Regions from separate parts of the Ferdinandcohnia sp. FSL W7-1320 genome, predicted to be linked through region 2. Evidence: riboswitches for the same ligand, from Rfam matches in the RefSeq annotation. Region 2 holds a riboswitch; each other region holds the start of a gene.

Region 1 (7,567 bases), 690 kb from region 2:
AATGGTACGGCTCACGCTGCAGCAATCGATTCGATTCCCAACACTATTAGGTATATGAAAGATTATGACAGTAGTTTTCTATCTGTTTCTGGTTATGCCTCAATAGGGGTGAATGACCGAAGTGAATACATTGATACACCCTATTATCGACAGGTCAAAACAGAAAGAGAGTTTTTACAGGCCATCTTGGATGCACAAGCTGGAAGTGTGAAAGTAATTGAAATCGCTAAGGACTTAAATTTTGGGTGGAAGAATCTAAATCTGAGTTCTGAGGAAACAAAGAAGTTTCGTTTCATTACGAAATATCGAGATCCTATGAACGGATTTACCAATCCAAAAATAGAAGCTTCTGGTGTTTCACAACTAAATATTGATAATGTTGATGGACTCACGATTTTTTCAAAAAAAGGAAAAACGATAAGATCTGTCGAGTTAAAATTACAACGGTCTACGAACGATATCGTCATTCGTAATCTGAACTTTGATGGCATGTGGCAATGGGATGATACAGGAAAACACAAGGAAGTAGGCTGGACTTATATTAAAATAAATGGTGCCAACAATGTATGGATTGACCATTGCAAATTTCCAATTGCAGCGGATGGATTAATTGATACAGAGAACGGTGGCTCCAACATCACCATTTCCTGGTCTGAATTCGGATTACCTGCAGATGAAAATCCCTCAACAGACACTGATATTTATCAAACGATTCAATTTATGGAAGAGAAATATGCTTCAAATGAACTGAATTCCGATAGTGTGTATTACAACATGCGAAATGAAGGTGCCACTAAAGAACAAATCATGGCCTATGCTGCGTATCACAGTAAGGTGCATTTATCAGGTTCAGGTGATAAAGACTATGTGAATTATGTGTCTAGTAGTGGCGATGAGATAAAGGATGGCAATCAAAGAATACGTTTAACACTCGCTTATAATACCTATACCAATGTTGGACAGAGAATTCCTATGATACGCCAAGGTTCTGGTCATGCGTACAACTTGTATTTGGACAATTCCTCTCATCAAGCGATTTTAGAGAATGTCTCGGCAATTGCTGAATTCGGAACAGATACACTTTCACGGGCACTAAATGCTAGAAATGGAGCCTCGATTGCAGCAGATACATCTGTATTCAATGACATTAACGAGCCAATCATTGGTGCAGAGATTCAGGGATTAGATACTAAAAATATGGACGCCCAATGGGCTGAGTTATTCCAAGCAGCTTATAATAGAAACTTAATTGTAAACTCAAAAATTACCAACCAATATGGCACGTATACAGGAAGCAGCTGGGACAATAATGGTGAAAATCTGTTTACAACAGGATTTATATGGTATGACAAATCAACAATCGGAAATTGGGCATGGTCTTCTCATATTGTTGGAAGTGAAAATATGAGTAAAATGAATCCACCTACTGATCCATTTACCTTTGAATATAACTATGACGAGAAACTCCCTTATACGTATACCGTGGTTCCTTTAGACAGCGTTGTTCCAACACTTACAAAATATGCAGGTGCAAACAAGGTAAATATGAGCCCAATTGCATGGTTAAAAACTGACTATAACTCCAACAGTAAAGGTCGATAATATAGGGGGACAGAGGTTCTTTGTCCCTCTGTCCCCATGTCCTTACAGTTTAATTGGCCACTCCTCAAGGTTTTCAGCCATATCCCAGAACATATACTCAAACAAACTGGTTTTGACGACGATTTCTTCAAGTACAGCTAAATCTCGTTCCGGTTTTTCGCTTGCGATTTCATTGATTAGCGTCTTACAATCTTCCGCCAAGGCAGTAAACTCATCGGATGAATACATTTTCACCCATTCACCATAAAATTCATGTTCAACAGCTCCATGCCATATTACGAGCTCTTTTCCAATAAAGTTATAGCTCCAAGCACAAGCAAGGACTGCTGCGACAACATTATCTACACCACCGAGCTGCGCCACATTCAACATGTAACTTGTGTAAGAAGTTGTAGTTGATGAAGGCTTTGTTGCCTCAAGCTCTTCAGCTGATATTCCAAATTTTGCGGCATATTGGCGGTGAAGATCCATTTCCATCTCTAATGTCCCATGCAAAAGGTTTGCAAATATGGACATCGTTTTTAAATCTGGAGCTTTTGCACTCCCTAATGCAAATAGACGGCAATATTCAATCAGGTACACATAATCCTGCTTCATATAATGCTTAAACTTATCCTTATCCAACCAACCCTCGCCAATCCCTTTCACAAATGGATGCTCCAAATACGAATTCCAGATAGGCTCCACTCGATTCCATAAACGATCTGTAAAAAGACTACTCACTTTCTTGTCCCCTCTCTCCATTTGACCTTGGGGAGATAAAAAAACAAAAACCCATCACTAGTTTGCTAGGAATGGGTTAGGCAATATAAAATCGTTCAGTCTAAACATAACGTGCCAACTCCACTTCCCTACGCTAGTGTTACCTAGATCAGGTTCAAAGGGTCGATATTTCTTCTATCTCTCAGCACAAAAATGCTCCCCTAGTCGAATTGTTAGATTATTAAGTTACTAGATACTAGTTAATCATAGTGGCTATGAAAAGGCAACTATTCATGTCCATTGTCCCGCTTGAGTGATTGTCCTACTCAGAGCTTCCTGCAATTAAAACAATCATTTCATATACTTTGCAACCAACGCGTAGCATCTTTCCCTAGTTAGACTTGCTTTGGTAGCAACATATTCTAAGGTTTCCGTCGAGCCACCTTTATATTTCAGTGATGATTCTTTTGCAGTTTCATCTCTATATTTAATCCAATTCCGCTGTTCTTCTCGTAATTGATCCATCTGTTCAGAATCAAGCTGTTCATTCAATACACCATAAATTTCGTTCAATTTCTGATCCCACTTTTTATACCTTGCCGCCTCTTGTTCTTCTAATTCTGCCATTGTTGTTGTATCTTCGGGGTTTCTATCTGCTTCTTCCATTTCATTTAATTCTTTGAGATATGTATCCTTCATACCTTGGTTTATTTCTTTGTTGTCACTAGACTTCGATGACTCTTCATTTTCATTCGTTGATGGTTCTTTAGATGTCACATCTTTGTTTTTAATCTGAGTATGTTCAGGACTCTCAGATTTAACTATTTCACCTGGCTCCTCATCGGTAGCCGGTTTTTCCTCTGTTTTTAGATCGGTGCTAGTTTCTGATTCTTCATTTTCTGGTTTAGCATTTGCCTCATCCGTTGAATTACTACATGCAACCAACGAGAATAATGCTATGATAATTATTACAATTTGTAAACGCTGTTTATTTTTCATTACACTGCCTCCTCTACCAAACTAGTATATCATAAAATTTTCCAGTAACATTTAAGGAAGTTCAAATTCTTTTTTAAGCAATCCTCACCTAATGCAAACAAAAAACACTCACATTTGTAAGTGTTCGATCGACTATATTGTGTTACCTTTTTTCTTAGCATCTGCATCCAAACCAGCACCAATGGCAATACCCATGCTCATACCAAACGATATACCTAACGCAAAGTTGTCAATTATTGTTAATCCAAACACTACACCTAAACTCATACCAATGGACATATATAATGATAGATAAAATCCTTCTGATACCAACTTATGCTTCTTCTGAAGATGTGAAACAATTCCTTGAATGACTTGTTTATGCTGTTTACATTCTTGCTCAATACTATCTATTTTTGCTTCTAACCCCATAAAATGTTTCTTTAAATCAACTAGATGTTCTCGACATTCCTCACAATTCGTCGATAAAGAATCCAGCTTTTCAACCACTCTTTCACATTTATTTAAATCAAGTTTTTTTGCTTGTTCTTTACTTATGTTACTCCTTAGCTTCCTTAAATTTGTTTTTATATCGTCTACAAGATTTTTCAATACACCACCGCCTAATGAAATCTTAATTTGGCAAAGGATCGTTTTTTCTTATACCTTATATACGAATAAAACTCGATTTAGTTTCATTTTTCCATCCACTTTTTACCACTCCTGTTAAAACCGATACAAAAAAAGGAGAGGATTAACAATAATCCTCCCGGTTCCTTTTTTTTAAACTACTCCATATATTAATGAACATTACTCACGAAATTAAGATTAATCAACCATATTGGCGAATGGCCTCTTTCTATGTATTTTTTTAAAACCCTTAATCAGTTGATTTTTTACATCATTAGGATCCTCAACGGTTAGTTCCTTCCAACAAACAATCAAATGATTAATATCCTCTATTTGCCAAATAACCCTACCACCGTAGTGGCTTGCATTTTTCCCACTACCAAATTTTAACAACTGTTTTATTCTTGAATTCAAAGTTGCAGAGCTTTTTCCACCACCGGCTTTCCCGATATAGATTACTTTCGTATTCTTTATCCAACTTTCATTTAATTTTTCTACTGGAACATTCGGATCTTTCCCTTTAAAATAACCACCCGTACCTTCTGTTAAAAACTCTGGTGAATCATCAGGGGTATAAAGCACCATATAAACCCCTTTATTATGTGGAACGATAGAGTGATTTTGCATCAATTCAGTAACCGGAATATAACCTTCGAAGCCATAATCTTTAATTGATTTAAAATTATTATAATCCATAACATCACCTCATTAAATGAGTATGAGTGCAACTTACTTTTATTCAATCTAATTGTATAGAAACAGGATCATTATCCACCTTGGCTACTGATGCGTCCTTTCGTTATTCATTTAAAAAAGGCACATGAACCCTTAAGTATACAGGGTTTAGGCACCTCTTCTTTTCTTTAAATATACTTAGCTGTTATTGATCGTTCACAATTTTTTAGTCCTCCAGGTGGCCCTTCATATAAAATTTCTCCACCACCTGTACCTCCATCTGGACCTAAATCAATAATCCAATCACTATTTCGTATGACGTCTAGGTTATGTTCTATGACAATAACTGTATTACCCTTTTCAACTAATTTTTCGATAATCGCTAGAATATTGGAAACATCGGACAGATGCAGTCCGGTTGTCGGTTCATCTAAAATATAGATATTCCCCTTTTTATTTATCTCTTTTGCGAGCTTCAGTCGTTGACTCTCTCCACCAGATAATGTGTTTAGTGGTTGGCCTAAAGACAAATATCCAAGTCCAACAGTCGCCATACTTGTCAATTGGCGCTTGATATCTTTGGCTTCAAAAAACTCCACAGCTTCTGCTACAGACATATCCATAACCTCTACAATATTTTTTCCTTTGTACAGGTATTGAAGGACCTCCTGTTTGTAACGATCTCCGTGACATTCACTGCATTCCATTTCCATTTTATCCATGAAGGATAAGTTAAGCTCTACCGTTCCTGTTCCACCACATGTTTCACAAGCACCTTTTGAATTATAGCTGAATAATCCACTCTCCACATTGTTCGCTTCTGAAAATGCTTTTCGAATCGAATTCATAATACCGGAGAAGGTTGCCGGATTGGATCGTATGTTACCATGAACCTGGCTTTGGTCTATACGAATGGAATCTGGAAAATCCTTTGCAAAAACCTCGTTTACAAGCGTACTTTTACCAGAACCCGCTACCCCCGTAACAACAGTAAAAACTCCGATTGGCACGCGAATGCTCACATTTTTCAAATTGTGGAGGCTACTTTTTTTACTTTCCAAAAACTCATTAACAGGTCTGGGATTTGTTTTAATTTCCATTTTCTTGTTTAAAAACTGAGCAGTAAGTGTATCAGAAGATAATAACCCCTGATAACTTCCACTATACATGATATGTCCTCCACCAGTACCTGCATTTGGACCAACATCGATGATATGGTCTGCAATTTGAATAACATCAGGGTCATGCTCCACAACTAAAACCGTATTTCCCTTATCTCTTAACTTTACTAGTAATTCATTTAATCGGTAGACATCACGTGGATGTAGTCCTGTACTTGGTTCATCAAATATGTACATTAATCCAGTTAGGTTACTGGACAAATATTTCACCATTTTTACACGCTGAGACTCTCCACCAGATAGAGTAGGTGTTTCCCTTGTTAAGGTCAAATAACTTAGTCCAATGTCGCAAAGATTTTTAACACGTTCTGCAACCCCGTCTACAATTGGTTTCACACTTGGTACATCAAAGCTTTGAAGAACATCCATTAATTCATCGAGTTGCATGGATGTCAGGTCATAAATGGAATAACCTTTGAAAGTTGAAGACAAGACCTTCTCATTGTACCGTGTCCCTTGGCAGCTAGGGCATTTGCCAGTTGTCGTAAATTCTTTCAGCTTTTTCTCAGCAGCTTTCGATGTATCTTTATCTCGATTCACATTTTGTCTCATAAATTTAACGGCCAAGCCCTCATACGTTGTGTTAATCTCACCATTCATATAATTAACGACGATTTTTTCCTCACCGGCATAAACGAGCTTTTCAAACTCTTCCTTGGTATAATCCTTTATTTTCTTATCGTTGTCGAAGAATCCAGACTCAGCATATGCTTTCCATTGCCATGTCCCTGGACCAAACCCCGGAAGTAAAATCGCTCCTTCATTTAAGGACTTTTCTTTATCTAACGCAGCTTCGAGGTTTAATGTAATCGTTCTACCAATCCCCTCACAATGTGGGCACATCCCAAGTGGATCATTAAAGGAATATGCATTACTCCAGCCAATGCTTGGTTGTGCAAACCGTGAAAAAAGAAGTCGTAACAAAGGATGAATGTCAGTAACCGTCCCAAGAGTTGATCTTGCATTACCACCAAGACGTTTCTGGTCAACTATAATTGCAGTGGAAAGGTTATTAATTTCATCCGCCTCAGGCCGGCCGTATTTCGGCAGAAACTGACGGGCAAAACTACTAAAAGTCTCATTTAGCTGACGACCTGCCTCCTGTGCTATCGTATCAAATACAATCGATGACTTCCCAGAACCAGAAACCCCGGTAAAAATCGTAATTTTCCCCTTCGGAATCTGAACATGAACATTTTTCAAATTGTTCTCCCGTCCATTAATAACTTCAATAAACTCCTGCATCATTCAATCATCATCTCCCTTACTTCGTACAATTTAGCTTGTCCATCTTACCACAACTTGGGACAGAGGGACAGGTCCCGCGTCCCACTATTTCTATCTAATCTACCTCTCTAAATCACATCATTCCATTTCCTTTTATAAAAATGGTAAATAATGAAATAGGCATTTTAATTGCCTAATCAAAATGTTGGAGAAAAATTTTTATATGACCAGACAAGTTCAACTTGGTAAAACAGATTCACAGCAAGATGAAACCAAGCGTTTGACCAATATTTAAGTAGCATTTACTTTTAAAAGTGACCCCTACATATGGTAAAATAAAATTCCTTGGCAGGGGCATTTCAAAAAACGAGTTGGCATCTATATGACCAGCTCGTTTTTTCATATAACCACTTAACATGGTGGTACCAATTCCATCCATCGATTATCTCTCCCTCTCCCATATAAGCAGAAAACTTTAAACTGTTTCTTTTAGAATGTATCATTATTTTTGCACGCTAATAAAGTACCACTGATTAGCTAAGTATATAATGGTACTGTTTTTTTCATAACAA
Region 2 (7,567 bases):
TGTCGGAGTGGCCAATTTTCTCGTTTCTGTGCAAGCCGCCTCCACATTTCGTTGAGGAGGCTCAAGCCACGCCCGCGGAAAGCGTCCACCTGAAGCGGAAGTCAACGATATAAAAACAACAAAGTTTGCGAAAACAGCCAAAATATAAAAGTAAAATTTTTTTTAAAAGAAAGCACATTTTCGTTACCTCATCATATACTACTTATTGTGTGAGAAAAATGTTAGAAGGGAAGTACGGAAAATGAGCAACGAGATTAAAACACAAGTTACAAATGATTACAAGGATAGTGAAGGGTATAAAGTAATTGAAGTCAACCTCAACAATCCAACAGAAAACCTATTTGCAGTCGTAACACCTATTAAAATGCAATAAGTAACGAATTTAAAATACTATCTTTTCGTACGTATACTTACATAGAAAAGATAGTATTTTTTATTTTGTAAGAATAGGAGCATCGAGTACAATGAGGATACCAAATCTTTTAAAGGAGCAATACAATGGAGGATTTAAACCATCTCGTTACATTATTCGAAGAACATAGTAATCCCGCTAATGCGTTACCGATGCAAAAATATATGAAAAACCATTTTCCGTTTCTCGGAATAAAAACACCTTTAAGGAGACAATTAACACGTAATTTTTATAATGAAACAGGAATATTAAAAAAGGATTTAAATCTTGAACTTGTTACACAGTTGTGGAAAAAGGATGAACGGGAATACCAATATGCTGCACAGGATTATTTAGTTAGATCTATAAAAAAAGTCAATAGTAGCCATTTAACTTTTATCGAAGAGCTCATTACTACAAAATCTTGGTGGGATACTGTCGATGTTCTTTCACCACATATAGTTGGAAATATTGCTAAAGTAACACCTAGTATGATAGAGGAAACAATTGAAGGCTGGGCATTTGGTGAGCATTTATGGCTTACACGTTCATCAATTCTTTTCCAGTTAAAATATAAGGAAGAAACAAATGAAAACATCCTGTACAAATACATAAAAGCCAATGCAACAAGTAAAGAATTTTTCATCCAAAAAGCAATTGGCTGGGCTTTGCGCGAATACTCAAAGACAAACCCAGATTCAGTCCGTCAATTTATAAATGAAACACCATTGCAAAAGCTAAGTGTTAGAGAAGGTAGTAAATATATTTAAGGCCAGGAATCTCCCGGCCTTTACTTAATTACTCCTAAAATGGTATATTTACCAGATTTAAACTGGAATGTGATTTCATATGTTTCACCTTTGCTAAATTGAGCGCAAAAATCCTCGACCTCTTTTTTATCTTCGCTATAAAACTGATACACGCTGTATGGATCACTTACATTACAACTGTATTTTCCATCACCATTTTTTTTGGCCGATACGGAAACTTCCTGAACGATTATGGAGGTTTCTTTCTCATAGGAGGGGCGAAGATTACCAGAACCCATGGTCACTATAATAATGAATAATCCTATTAAACTTATAATAAACGCCTTTTTCTTTTCCATTTTTACAAAAAACATAAAAATACCGCAACCAATCGCTCCAATTCCTACTGCAAATAGAGCGATCATTAAATAAAATAACATCCCAGCACTCCTTTCTATAAATTGAATATTCAGACTGTTATCCATATTATACCATATAATGAATCTTAGAATCTTGAATTCATCAAATACCTTTACATTTTTGCAAGTACATACTATCCTTATAGAAAGAATATTCGTAACTACTAGGGGTGCCCGATTGGGCTGAGAGAAAAGCGTGCGTTTTTTAACCCTTTGGACCTGATCCGGATTATACCGGCGGAGGAAAGTAGAGTGGAAAATGTCCATTTTTTCTTGATACCTTAAACCAGGTCCATTTATGTGGAACTGGTTTTTTGCGTTTTTCTTATTTTCTATTTGAGGAGGCTACTAGAATGAAACTACAAAATCAGGTTATTCTCGTTACCGGTGGTGCACGAGGATTAGGAAAGGAAATCGTAAAAGCTTTATCGAATGAAGGGGCAAAGGTAGTAATCAACTATTTTCATAGTGAAGCAAAAGCTCGTTCTCTACAAGAAGAAATCGGTGAAAATGCGATCTCCATTCAAGCTGATGTGAGAAATCGTGAACAAGTACAGAATCTATTTGTTGAAGCGAAAAAATATTTTGATCAACCTATAACAACCGTTGTAAATAATGCCTTAATCAATTTTCGTTTTGACCCAGTCGCAAGAAAGAACGCCGAAACTATTTCTTGGGAGGATTTTCACGCACAGCTCGAAGGAGCAATAAAAGGAGCTTTACATACAACACAAGCAGCACTTCCAGACATGAAAGAGCTTGGCTTTGGACGTATTGTAACAATTGGCACGAATCTCTTTCAAAATCCTGTTGTTGCTTACCATGATTACAACACTAGCAAAGCAGCTCTTTTAGGATTCACTCGGAACATGGCAAAAGACCTTGGTCCATATGGAATAAACGTAAATATGATTTCTGGGGGATTACTTCAAACAACGGATGCAAGTTCGGCAACGTCTGAAGAGGTTTTCCAATTGATAAAGGAATCTACGCCACTACAAAAAGTAACAACACCGGAAGATGTAGCAAACGCAGTTCTTTTCTTTGCATCACCTTGGAGTAAAGGGGTAACGGGTCAAAACCTTATTGTTGACGGCGGTTTGGTAATGAATTAAATCGGTAATGGGGGATTCATCTTGAGTAAAACACTAAAAATGACACTCACAGCAATGCTTGTCGCTATCGGAACAGTTACAAGTCATTTATTTGCAATTCCAATAGGTTTCACAAAAGTATTTCCTATGCAGCATTTTATTAATGTCTTGTCGGCGGTTATCTTAGGTCCAGCATACGCCGTGCTTCAAGCTTTTTCTGTATCTTTACTTCGAAACATGCTTGGGACTGGCTCTTTATTTGCCTTTCCAGGAAGTATGATAGGAGCTTTTTTAGCAGCAATCCTTTATACAAAAACTAAGAAAGCGTCAATGGCAATGACAGGTGAAATTATTGGAACAGGGATCTTAGGGGCAATTGCTTGTTATCCAATTGCCACGCTTATTCTTGGACAGGATGCAGCCATTTTTGGCTTCATACCATCGTTTATTTTCAGCTCCATTGTGGGATCTATTTTTGGATTTATCATTGTTGGAATCGTATTAAAAAACCCCGCGTTCAATAAATATCTAGAACGAAACTTCTAAGAAACTTGAGGAGACTAAACTTGTATGTGTTGTAGTTCAGACTACGTAGAAAAAAACCATTACATGCATACGAATGAATTACAAGTAAATAACTAACAAAAAAGGTAGAAATTTCAATTTAGATTAAAAATGTAGTAGATTTCCATTTGTGTATTGTTTTTAAGCGAAAAAGTGATAAAAGCATGCGTAAAGTTGAAATGCGTATGCTTTTATATAATTTAGCAATATAAAGTCATACGTAAATTCCAAAATAAGGTAGAGTTGATTTCAATTAAGATTAAGACTGTAATAAATATCCATTTGTGTATCATTTTTTAAGCGAAAAAGCGATAAAAGCATACGTAAAATTGAAATGCGTATGCTTTTATATAATTTAGCAATATAAAGTCATACGTAAATTCCAAAATAAGGTAGATTCGATCTCAATTAAGATTAAGACTGTAATAAATATCCATTTGTGTATCATTTTTTAAGCGAAAAAGCGATAAAAGCATACGTAAAATTGAAATGCGTATGCTTTTAGATAGTTTAGCAATATAAAGTCATGCGTAAATTCCAAAAAAAGGTAGAATTGATTTCAATTATGATTAAAAATGTAAGAAATATCCATTCGTGTATTATTTTTAAGCGAAAAAGTGATAAAAGCATACGTAGAGTTGAAATGCGTATGCTTTTATTTAGTTTACCAATTTAAATCATGCGTAAATTCCAAAATAAGGTAGAATTGATTTCCAAAACGAATGTTTCTCCACCACAATAACCGAACTATCTGCATGTTAATTTAATCTTTTTTAAAATATCAAACCACCAATGATATATAACACAATGGCAATTACTCCTCCTATTGCTGAAACCTTTAATTTATATTGTGCATAATCCACTAGTTCTAAATCTAGTATTGAGGCCGTGGTTATCGTTGTGTCACCAAGTGGTGAAGTCAAAGCTCCAAATGCTCCGCTCGCAAAAACAGCTCCGACGGTTAGTGGGATGGAGGCACCAGTCGAAAGGGCCAAAGCAATTCCAAGCGGCATAAATAACCCCCATGTTCCCCAAGAGGAACCAATAAAGTACCCAACAACTGACCCAATTAGAAAAATCGTCGCAGGTGTTAAAAACCCTGGTAAAAATGAGCCTAAAGTGGAACTAATAAATTCAGAAAATCCTAGTTCCTCAGCCGATAAGGTAAGAGCCCATATAAGAATGAGAAGGGTAATCGCCTGCATCATTTGGTTTCCACCATCGTAAAAATGATACATTATTTCATGTAATTTCTGCTTTCGGATTACATAAAACACAAAAGTGAAAATTAGTGTGATAAATACAGCAAGCAGCATGACAAAGGTTGCATCGGCCATTGAAAAAGCCTCAAAGACCGATTGAGCACCAAGTGATCTACCGTTTTCCCATAGCAGATAGAGAGACAATCCTAGAAGTAAAAACACTGGGACAATTAAATGCCAAGGTTGTGCCTTTACAAGAGAAAGTTCTTTCTTAATTCCAATTCGGTGAAATTCATGATCATGTTCTTCCTCATCTGCATGCTGGTGGGATTTATCACTTTTTTTAGATGGCCAAAATGTTTGAATGATTCCAATAAGGAGCATCACAATCGCATAAAAATTAAACAAAATACTTAATAAAAATACTTGGTAGGCAGACATCCCTAAATCAAGACCTTTAATGCCACCTTCGACAAGTGAAACCATAAATCCAACAAACGCAGTCGCAACCGGTAATAGAACAATAACCGATTCGGTTGAAATATCTAATGTCATGCCGACCTTTTGTTTTGATAGGTTCATTTTTTTTATGAGTTGTTTTATGATAGGTCCAATCATCATGATCCGAAACATTGGCATCATAAAGGTAAAAGGGAGAGTGAGCCATATTAATCCTAGCAGGCCACGTTCAGTCTTAATTTTCTCACCAATCCATTCCGTAAATCCTTTGATACCCCCAGCAATATTCATCATCCCAACTAAACCACCAAAAACATATAAAAAGCTTACGATTTTGATATTAGTTGGATCAGATAGAGTCGTCACAATATATGTAATTGATTGCTGGGTTCCACCTAATACATCAGATGTAACAAGGATTGCCCCAATCAATAATCCTAGAACTAGTCCCGGTAAAATATCCTTTAACCAAATCGCCATTCCAATTACAATTAAAAAAGGAATAAGTGAGATCCATGAATGTTCCAAACCATAATCCTCCAATATCGAAAATGTTCATTTGGTTAGTATGACCAATTTAGGAGGGGAGTATTTCAGTACACAGGAATACTTAGGGAGGTAGTAGGTAATGGATGTAGATATCAGAAGGCCAAAAATTGAAGACAAGGATGAACTTCACCGTTTTTTCAAGGATGTCATTATGGACACATTTAGTAAAGAAGGGATAGCTCATTTAACAAAGGATATAGTCGAGGAAATCGAAACAAAAAAGAGTTATTTACAATCTGATTTTACAAGTGCAGGCAAGAACCGATATTTTCTACTTGCCACCTATGAAAACACAATTGTTGGAACCATCGAGTATGGTACTGTGAGTCGTTTAATCTGCAAAACGCATCATGCCTATTGTGATCTAGTTGAAGTTGGAACTGTTTTCGTACATCCGAACTATCAAAAACAAGGCATCGGTACAAGGTTATTGCAATCAATATTTACAATTTTAAGGGATAGAAAAATAGAAGAGTTTTGTTTAGATAGTGGATACAAAAATGCACAAAAATATTGGAAGAACAAATTTGGTAAGCCGGATGTTATTTTAAAGGATTACTGGGGTAAAAATTTTGATCATATGATATGGAAAATACAGGTGCCGAAAAATTAGGAGTATACACAATTTGGAATGAAATAGTATACTCCTTGAAAATTTAACTAGTGATATAAAAATACTGTCACATTTTCGTTTTCATCAATTGTTCCAAGAAGAATTTCATTTAATGTTACATTTTTGTAGGTGGCTGAAATTTTTTGTATCAGCCAATCTTCATTTTTACCAATTTTATTTAGCTCGTTATAGTCAATCTTTTTCTCCTTAATTACAGTCCTAGGATATTGGAATGGTTGAATAGGTTTGTTATAGGTACTCGGAGTTAGCGGTTGGTGTTCACTCTTTAAGAAGATAGAAAAAGAACCACCCGGCTCCCAAAACGCAAGTGCAACCTTTTGAACATCTTCCGTACTCTTCATTCTTAATTCTGATAAAAGTACATCAATTGAAATCCTTGCTTTGTTTAAATTTTTATAAAGTATATTTCCATTCTCAATCAGTAGGATAGGTGAGGGGATAAACAACTTTCGAATCTTATTAGAACGTAAACTTAATAAAATACCAATCAAATATAAGACCAAAATTACAGTCATTGTAATCATGGAACCCTTTAAACCTAATCCCTCATCTGATAATGGATGAGCAATAATATTTCCAATTAGTAAGACGATAACAAAGTCGAGAAGCCCAACCTGAGAAATCGTTCGTTGCCCCATCATTCTAGCTATCACGATAAAGAACGCAAAGCCAACAATAGCTCTGAGAATCCATTCAACAGCAGTGAGATGCTCTTGTGAAGCAAAAAAGTGCATAATTCCTCCACCTTAACCTTAATTTTCTAATTAGTTTGTACTAAGTACATTACAACTATTAGCAATAAAAAACACTTTCTATCTCAGGGGAATAGAAAGTGTTTTTATATGCTCTAGAATAATCCTACCAATTGTTGAACGGATAAAATTGCGAACAGAATCAAACATGCAACAAATACAATGTTGGATAGTAAATTATTTCTATATTCTTTTTCAACACGCTTGGAGTTAAGTAACCACATTAAACTTATCGATAAAAATGGCATGAACAGAGCTCCAAGGGCACCGTATAAAATAATTAGTTGAACAGGCTTACCAAAGAATAAAAGAAGCATTGGCGGGAAGGTTAACCAAGCTAAATACGCACGGTAGGCTTTGTCTTTTTCAGTAACTGCTCGATTATGTTCTTTTTTCATCAGTCGTACAAAATCTGCAAATAGATAAGGAACCCCATTCCAAACCCCTAAAAGAGAAGAAAATGCCGCAGCCCAAAATCCAATTAAGAAGAGCCACGTGAATTCGCTACCAAATTTATCCCCAATCATTTCCGATAATTGATACAACCCTTGCTCTCCCTGGATTTCAATTCCACTACCAAAAAGGAACTGACTTCCTACTATTAATAGAGAAAGAGTGAACAGCGCAGTCATAAAATAGGCTGCCTTTGCATCCAACCTCATCATCGGAATCCACTCTTTTCCTTTCCAGCCTTTTTCTCTTAACCAATAACCATACGAAGCCATCGTGATTGTTCCGCCAACACCTCCAATTA
Region 3 (7,567 bases), 650 kb from region 2:
ACTTGTTCTACGAACCCAAGTCCGAAGTTGGCTCGGCTTCAGACACAATCTTGCCTGTTCGGCGATTCCTTGTCCGAAGTTTGCTCGACTTCGGACACAATCTCGCTTGTTCGGTGGTCCCAAGTCCGAAGTTTGCTCGACTTCGGACACTATCCCACTTGTTCGGTGGTCTCTTGTCCGAAGTCTGCTCGGATTCGGACACTATCTCACTTGTTCTACGAATCCATGTCCAAAGTTTTTTCGACTTCTGACACAATCTCACTTGTTCAGCGGTTCCAAGTCCGAAGTCTGCTCGACTTCGGACACGATCTTGCTTGTTCGGCGATTCCTTGTCCGAAGTTTGCTCGACTTCTGACACAATCTCGCTTGTTCGGTGGTCCCAAGTCCGAAGTTTGCTCGAATTCGGACACTATCCCACTTGTTCGGTGGTCCCTTGTCCGAAGTCTCCTCGACTTCGGACACTATCCCGCTTGTTCAGCGATTCTTTGTCCGAATTTAACTCCGCTTCAGACACTATCCCACTTTGTTCGGTGGTCCCTTGTCCGAAGTCTCCTCGGCTTCAGACACTATCCCCCTTGTTCGGCGGTGCCTTGTCAGAAGTTGACACAACTGCTTCAGACGCTGCAACTCTAATTAGTTCTTTAGGGCGTAACAATGATTCAATGGTCCACTGCCTTTTCCAAGGTCTAGTCCCGCTTCAATTGCTCCCGTAATATATTGTTTTGCTTCTTTTATACTCGTTTTAATATCATGGCCTTTTGCTAAATTACAAGCAATGGCTGATGAGAGTGTACAACCTGTGCCATGCGTGTTCGGGTTACTGATCCGTTCTCCAGGGAACCATGTGAACTCGCCATTATTATATAATAGGTCATCCGCAGTATCTTCAAGATGTCCACCTTTAATCAAAATGGCCCCTTTATAGGTTTCGTACAATTTTTGGGCAGCCACTTGCATGTCTTCCTTCGTGGTAATCTCCATCCCACCAAGCGCCTCAGCCTCATGAATATTGGGTGTAATAATAGTAGCAAGCGGAATTAATTGACTAATCAAGGCGTCCATTGCCGATTCACTCAAAAGTCTACTCCCACTAGTTGATATCATGACTGGATCCACTACTATATTTGAAGGCTTATATTCTTCTAGTTTTTCCACGATTTTATGGATGATTTCAGGAGATGACACCATGCCGATTTTTACACTATCAGGAAAAATATCAGTCATGATGCAATCCAGCTGTTGCCCGACAAATTCAGGAGTCGAATCGAGAACCCCGTATACGCCAGTTGTATTTTGAGCAGTAAGAGCTGTGATTGCACTCATTGCATACATATTATGGGCTGTAATTGTTTTAATATCTGCCTGAATTCCAGCTCCTCCACTACAATCAGATCCTGCAATCGTCAATACCTTTTTCATTATTTTCCACTCCCTACCATCGTTGCTGAAAGCTTATTTAACTCCTTTGTAGCGGCTGTGATATCGGACTGTGCAAAGATTGCCGATACAACCGCAACACCGTCTACCCCACTTCCAACTAACTCTAAAATATTTGTTTTATTAATCCCACCAATTGCAACGATGGGAATCGAAACACTCTTACAAATTTCTTGCACGGTTTCGAATGTCATTGGTTTCGCGTCTTTTTTTGTACCTGTTGGGAATACCGAACCAATACCAAGATAATCTGCACCAGCTTTCTCAGCAGCAATAGCTTGTTCTACATTTTGAGCCGACACGCCTAGAATTTTATCCGTGCCAATCATTTCACGTACTTTTTCAACCCGCATATCCTCTTGACCAACATGCACACCATCTGCATCACAAGCTAGCGCAATTTCAACATTATCGTTAATAACAAAAGGAATATCATAAAAAGCCGTTAACATTTTAAGTTCAATAGCTTCTTGTAAAAAATCATCATACCCAAGATTCTTTTCTCTTAGTTGAAGGAATGTAATACCACCTTTTAACGCTGCTTCGACTTGTTCCACTAAGGTTTGGCTGCCTGTCCAGGCACGGTCTGTTACTGCATATAGTTGCATAAATTTTTTATCGATTTTCAATGTTCATACCACCTTGCAATTGCAAAAAATTTAGTTTACTCATCACATCAATCAAGTACATACGGAATGATGAAGTTCCTGCATCCATTTCTTCTACTTTTTGATGAGCTAATTCACCGCAATATCCCATTGCGCTCACTGCTGCGGCTGTACTCTTTAAAATTTCACTAGGATTCGCTCCACAATAAGCAGCTACAACAGAAGTAAGCATACAGCCTGTCCCTGTAATTTTCGACATCAACGGATGGCCATTTCTGATTGCAAATGCTTCGTACGTGTTCGCAACGATATCTATAGCACCTGTGATTACAATGACTGCACCTGTTTGTTTACTTACCTGTTTAGCAAACTGAATCATTTCTTCGAGATTACCTTCATTGATGACGTCTTCTGCAGCTGCGTCCACACCTTTGGTATTTCCACTGCCTGCATGCACCGTTTTTATTTCTGATAGGTTCCCTCTGATAACAGCAAATCGTATCTCATCTAAAAGCTGATAAACAGTATTAGTTCTTAGGCTGGACGCCCCTGCTCCAACTGGATCCAAAACAACAGGATGTCCTAGTTTGTTTGCTGCCTTCCCTGCTAAAATCATAGATTCTATCGTTCTCTCATTTAATGTACCGATATTAATCACAAGCGCATTGCAAATACTTGTAATATCCACCACTTCTTTTGGATCGTCCGCCATAATCGGTGAACCTCCACAAGCAAGGACGATATTTGCAACATCATTAACCGTCACATAGTTTGTAATATTATGGACGAGCGGTGTTTTTTGCCTAACGTTTTTTAAGATTTGCTCAAACATGGTAATCCTCCATTCAAATAAAAAATGCGGTATACCTGAAACAGATATACCGCATGAATCGTCATACTTACACACATTCCCTACGTTGGCATTATCCAAATCAGGTAAAGGGTCAAAGCTACATTTTGCTTACTCTCAGCCCACAAGTGTGAGCTCCCCTGCACTATTCAATTTGATTCTATTATAGCATACGAATCTGTGCTGTCATTCTTTTTAAGTCCTATACATTTTTCCGGAGGCTTAATGCATCATATTGTCGTCTATGTTGTCAATGTATAGTGTCCCATCTTTTTGTACCTCTGCATAAAAGACCTCAGATGCATCCGTCACCCCAGCATTTTTTAATTGTTGGTTTAGCCAGTTTGTATCTAAATTTAATCTAGAAAGATTCATGTTATTAATTACACCGTCTGAGATGACCTCGGTCGAGGTTGGATATATATAGGGATTACTCTTAACACTGGCATCCTCTTTTGTGTAAGGCATTTTATGTTCGTATGGCATCACCGAAAGTTGGCCACTAGTTTCAAAGATGGCATACTGTACATCTTTAATAGAAAAGTACCCTTTTTGTCTTAATATTGAATTAAGGGTATCCATATCTAGTCGTGTTGAACGAAGTGAATTCTCCATAACCTTTCCTTCTTTTATCACAATGATCGGTTCCCCTGTTGTTACTTTCCTTGCTTTTTTCGACTTTATATCAATAAAAGCAATCGCTAATGTAAAAACAGTCCAGCCTATTAACGCTAGTACCCCATTTACTATACTTACATTTGAATTCATTGCAAAATTTGCGGCAATAGAGCCTATAGCAATGGCAGAAACAAAATTAAAAAATGTCATTTGACTGATTTCTTTTCTTCCCATTATTCTTGCAAGTACAAATAACACAACAAAAGCAATAGCGATCCTTAGTAAGAGCTGTGAAGCAGCCATCATAAAACTCCTTTTTAGTTTGTTGAGATTTATTTTATCCCTAATAAAGCGATTTAATTAATTCACCCAATTTTAAAAAAAGAATTGTTTTCTTCGCAACAATAGTGTACGATACATAGTATAAATCAAATACTGTATGTCATATAGTAATAAAAATGAGGTGGGTAAATGAGTGATTTATTTAACTCATTAATAACTGAACTAAGAAGAGGAACGTTGACACTAGCGGTTTTGAGTCAATTACGAACCCCACAATATGGCTATTCCCTAGTCCAGTTATTAGAGGGGTCAGGTATCAACATTGAGCAAAGTACGTTATATCCACTGCTTCGTCGGCTGGAAAAACAGGAACTAGTGACAAGCAATTGGGACACAACGGAGAGTAGGCCCAGAAAGTACTATGTTTTGAGTGAATACGGTCTCGAAATCTTTTTACAATTAAAAAAGGAATGGATTCAAAATTCGAAAGAGCTATATAAATTATTAGAGGGAGAGGAAGATTATGAATCTGATTGAAATTTACATTCAGGAAGTCACGCGACGACTTCCTGAAAAAGTGAGAGATGACATTGCTCTTGAACTGCGGTCGACAATCGAGGACATGTTGCCCGATGATTACAATGAAGAAGATGTAAAAATCGCGTTAGAAAAATTAGGGAGCCCGGCAAAATTGGCCAGTGGTTATCTTGATCGGCCCATGTACCTTATTGGACCACGTTATTTTGATGTGTATGTTACTTTATTAAAAATGATTATACCGATTGCGGCTGTTATCTCACTCATCGCAATCATCCCTGAGTATTTTCTTGGGCAACAAGGTGAGGAAACCATCATTAATATGGTATTGGAAATTGTCGGTTTCGGCATATGGAGAATTATTGAAGTATCAATACAAACATTCTTTTGGCTGACAATTGTGTTTGCCATTATCGAAAGAACGGATAAATCAAAAGATGACCAACCATTAACAGCCAGTCTAAAAAAATGGACTCCAGATGATTTAAAAAGTATAACCTATATCCCAAAGAAAAAAGCGATCTCAAAGTTTGAAGTTTTTGGAGGTTTACTATGGACTGCCATTTGGGCAACTCTATATTTTAAAGCAAATCAGCTTTTAGGTATCTACGAAGGCGGGAAAGATGGACTTGAATTTGTAATTCCAGCCTTAAATCAAGACGTTTTGTTACAGTTCTGGCCAATCGTTCTTATTGTGATTGTTACAGAAATTTCACTTGCTTTATATAAATTAATTAAGGGACAATGGACGAAAGGCTTGGCCTTCTCTAATGCTGCTGTCGAACTAATCGGAGCCATTGTATTCATCGTGATATTCATACATCCGAATATCATGAACCAGGCCTTTATCACCTATATATCCGAAGACCTTTTCACCATGAACCCAGATCACTTTAACTCTAGGTTTATTATTGGTGTAATTACTATTCTCTTAGTATCTGCGGCAATTAGTATATATGATGGTTTTCGAAAGGATCGTATCCGATAACAGACTTTTACCAACTCCCGTGGGATTAGTTGTCCTAATCTTTTTCTCGAATGCATATAGATGAGTAATAGATATGGAACAAAGGAGTTTGGTAACTTTGAATAAATTGTTGACCGCCATCGGGATTCTATCCATTATATTTGTGACCGGTGTAATTGAATCAGATGATGTCTATGAATACAAAAATGCAATTTCTGTATCTGGTATGTCTTCGGACGAAGAAGTAACAGCAAATCCGGAAGAGGATACTTCAGAAGAGGAACTGATTCTAGAATTGGAGATGCAGTATGTTGACACTGAGATTGTCAACGGTAATAAGGTTGACATCTACCGTGAATATGAAATTTATCGTAATGAAGCGAATGAAGTAATCAAAAGAGTTCCCACTGACAATTATGAGTATTTAGAGTACTGGGGATAAAGATAAGGAGTTAAGTCCTGTGTATAAGACTTAACTCCTTTTTTCTTAACAACTTTCTACAAATCTTGTAAAAATACGTTTCGCAATCTCATCACCATTGACCGCCAAGCCTTCAGGATGCCATTGCACGCCTAACACAAAAGAATGTCCCTTGCTTTCGATTGCCTCGATGATTCCATCTGATGCAACCCCTGAAACCTCAAGTGGATATGGTACATGGCGAACTGCCTGGTGATGATACGTATTCACCTTAAATTCAGAAGACCCTGCAATAGATTCTAGCAAACTCCCTTCCTTTGCTTTCACAAAGTGGGCAAGATGATATCTTGTTGCCTTCTGTGAGTGCTGAAGTAGCCCGGTTTCATGTTGATCATAAATATCCTGATACATATCCCCACCAAGTGCAATATTCAAAATCTGGATACCGCGACAGATTGCAAGGATTGGCTTATTTGCATCTAATATCTCCTGAATGATGGCTGGCTCAAAATCATCTCTTCCTGGCGAAATCGTCCCGAGCTTTGGATGTGGCTCCTCTCCAAATAAGGTTGGGTCAATATCCCCTCCCCCTGTCAGTAGAAGCCCATCTATCTTACTGGCAATCTGTGAAACATCTTCATCAATGCCAATTGGCAAAATAACCGGAATTCCTCCTGCTCCAATTACAGCTTGAATATAATCATTCGACAGCGTATGTTTATAATCCAACTCAACATGCGAGGTAACACCAATAATCGGCTTATTCATATTTATTCCCCCTCATTATGAAATGATCTCACTCATCAGTTCTGCCAATGAATACAGTGTATTTCCATTTCTGCCTATTGTCGTTTTCGCAGTTAGTAATGATTGTAATATCGCTTCCTCTGTAGCGTCTGCTGTTGCTAAAAAGGCTTGATCCAAGTCATCTTCATGAATGACTTTTATAGTTTGGAGTTCCCCTTTATTTTCATGACTGATTGTGTTTGCGGTTGAGAAACCGATGAAAACATCCCCACTCCCATTTCCAATAAAAGAACCTGTTCTACTAAGTCCCACTGATGCACGTTTGATGATTCGCTTTAATTGACGTGAAGTCACCGGCAAATCAGTTGCAATGATGATCATGATAGAGCCTTTGTCACCCTTCTCGCTTTTTGACGAGATCTTCTCTTTGATGATTGGACCCACATGGATTCCGTTTAGGCGAAACTGATCAATCTCCCCAAAATTCGAGAGCACCAGGACGCCCAGGGTGTAGTTTCCATGAGGATATGTAAGGATTCGTGACGAGGAACCGATCCCCCCTTTTAGCCCAAAGCATTTCATTCCCGCACCTGCTCCTATACTGCCTTCTTCGAAATTGGTTGTTGCTGTTTCTAACGCTTCCAGGACATTCGTTTCTTTAATTGACTGTTTTCGGATATTATTTAATAACATATCATTGCACTCGCCGATGACTGGATTTATTGTCCCGGTTGTATCACCGATTTCTTTGTTCTGCTCAAGCATATAACTGATAAGGTGATTGGCTGCTACCCCCACACTTAGCGTATTTGTTAGCAGAATAGGTGTTTCAATTGTGCCCAGTTCATCGATTTGAAGAGTCCCCATCGTCTTTCCGAACCCATTCATAGCATATGAAGCAGCAACCACTTTATTGTTAAAAATATTTGTGTCGTGCGGGATGATGGCTGTCACCCCTGTCTGGATATCCCCGTCGGATATGGTGGAGTGGCCGACTCTCACGCCTTTTACATCTGTGATTTTATTTAAAGTTCCTGTTGGTAAGTTACCGATATTTATCCCGTAATCTTTTAGTCTTATTTGCATTTTTGTGTAACCCT

The links. Region 2 has a riboswitch for thiamine pyrophosphate ahead of NST91_RS14515 (3-oxoacyl-ACP reductase). Riboswitches for the same ligand answer to the same signal wherever they lie in the genome.
Region 1: it holds a riboswitch for thiamine pyrophosphate, as region 2 does, so the genes downstream of both, tenA (thiaminase II) here and NST91_RS14515 (3-oxoacyl-ACP reductase) in region 2, are expected to answer to the same signal.
Region 3: it holds a riboswitch for thiamine pyrophosphate, as region 2 does, so the genes downstream of both, thiM (hydroxyethylthiazole kinase) here and NST91_RS14515 (3-oxoacyl-ACP reductase) in region 2, are expected to answer to the same signal.

Annotation. Positions count from the first base shown of each region.
Region 1 covers NZ_JBBPAM010000001.1:2,221,545-2,229,111, reverse strand. The annotation lists gene NST91_RS11235 (pectate lyase family protein) at 1-1,602, shown strand, start outside; gene tenA (thiaminase II) at 1,645-2,325, opposite strand; TPP riboswitch at 2,434-2,537, opposite strand; gene NST91_RS11225 (lysozyme inhibitor LprI family protein) at 2,656-3,303, opposite strand; gene NST91_RS11220 (glycine zipper domain-containing protein) at 3,436-3,894, opposite strand; gene NST91_RS11215 (hypothetical protein) at 4,111-4,608, opposite strand; gene NST91_RS11210 (ATP-binding cassette domain-containing protein) at 4,776-7,016, opposite strand; gene NST91_RS11205 (hypothetical protein) at 7,252-7,434, opposite strand.
Region 2 covers NZ_JBBPAM010000001.1:2,911,006-2,918,572, forward strand. The annotation lists gene NST91_RS14500 (hypothetical protein) at 242-373, shown strand; gene NST91_RS14505 (DNA alkylation repair protein) at 499-1,161, shown strand; gene NST91_RS14510 (hypothetical protein) at 1,182-1,580, opposite strand; TPP riboswitch at 1,716-1,822, shown strand; gene NST91_RS14515 (3-oxoacyl-ACP reductase) at 1,913-2,674, shown strand; gene thiW (energy coupling factor transporter S component ThiW) at 2,696-3,199, shown strand; gene NST91_RS14525 (Na+/H+ antiporter NhaC family protein) at 3,991-5,406, opposite strand; gene NST91_RS14530 (GNAT family N-acetyltransferase) at 5,507-6,040, shown strand; gene NST91_RS14535 (DUF421 domain-containing protein) at 6,088-6,795, opposite strand; gene NST91_RS14540 (Nramp family divalent metal transporter) at 6,909-7,567, opposite strand, start outside.
Region 3 covers NZ_JBBPAM010000001.1:3,556,751-3,564,317, forward strand. The annotation lists gene thiD (bifunctional hydroxymethylpyrimidine kinase/phosphomethylpyrimidine kinase) at 634-1,419, opposite strand; gene thiE (thiamine phosphate synthase) at 1,419-2,066, opposite strand; gene thiM (hydroxyethylthiazole kinase) at 2,053-2,877, opposite strand; TPP riboswitch at 2,938-3,047, opposite strand; gene NST91_RS17610 (YetF domain-containing protein) at 3,118-3,816, opposite strand; gene NST91_RS17615 (helix-turn-helix transcriptional regulator) at 3,985-4,332, shown strand; gene NST91_RS17620 (HAAS signaling domain-containing protein) at 4,319-5,320, shown strand; gene NST91_RS17625 (hypothetical protein) at 5,418-5,741, shown strand; gene NST91_RS17630 (gamma-glutamyl-gamma-aminobutyrate hydrolase family protein) at 5,787-6,488, opposite strand; gene NST91_RS17635 (DmpA family aminopeptidase) at 6,504-7,553, opposite strand.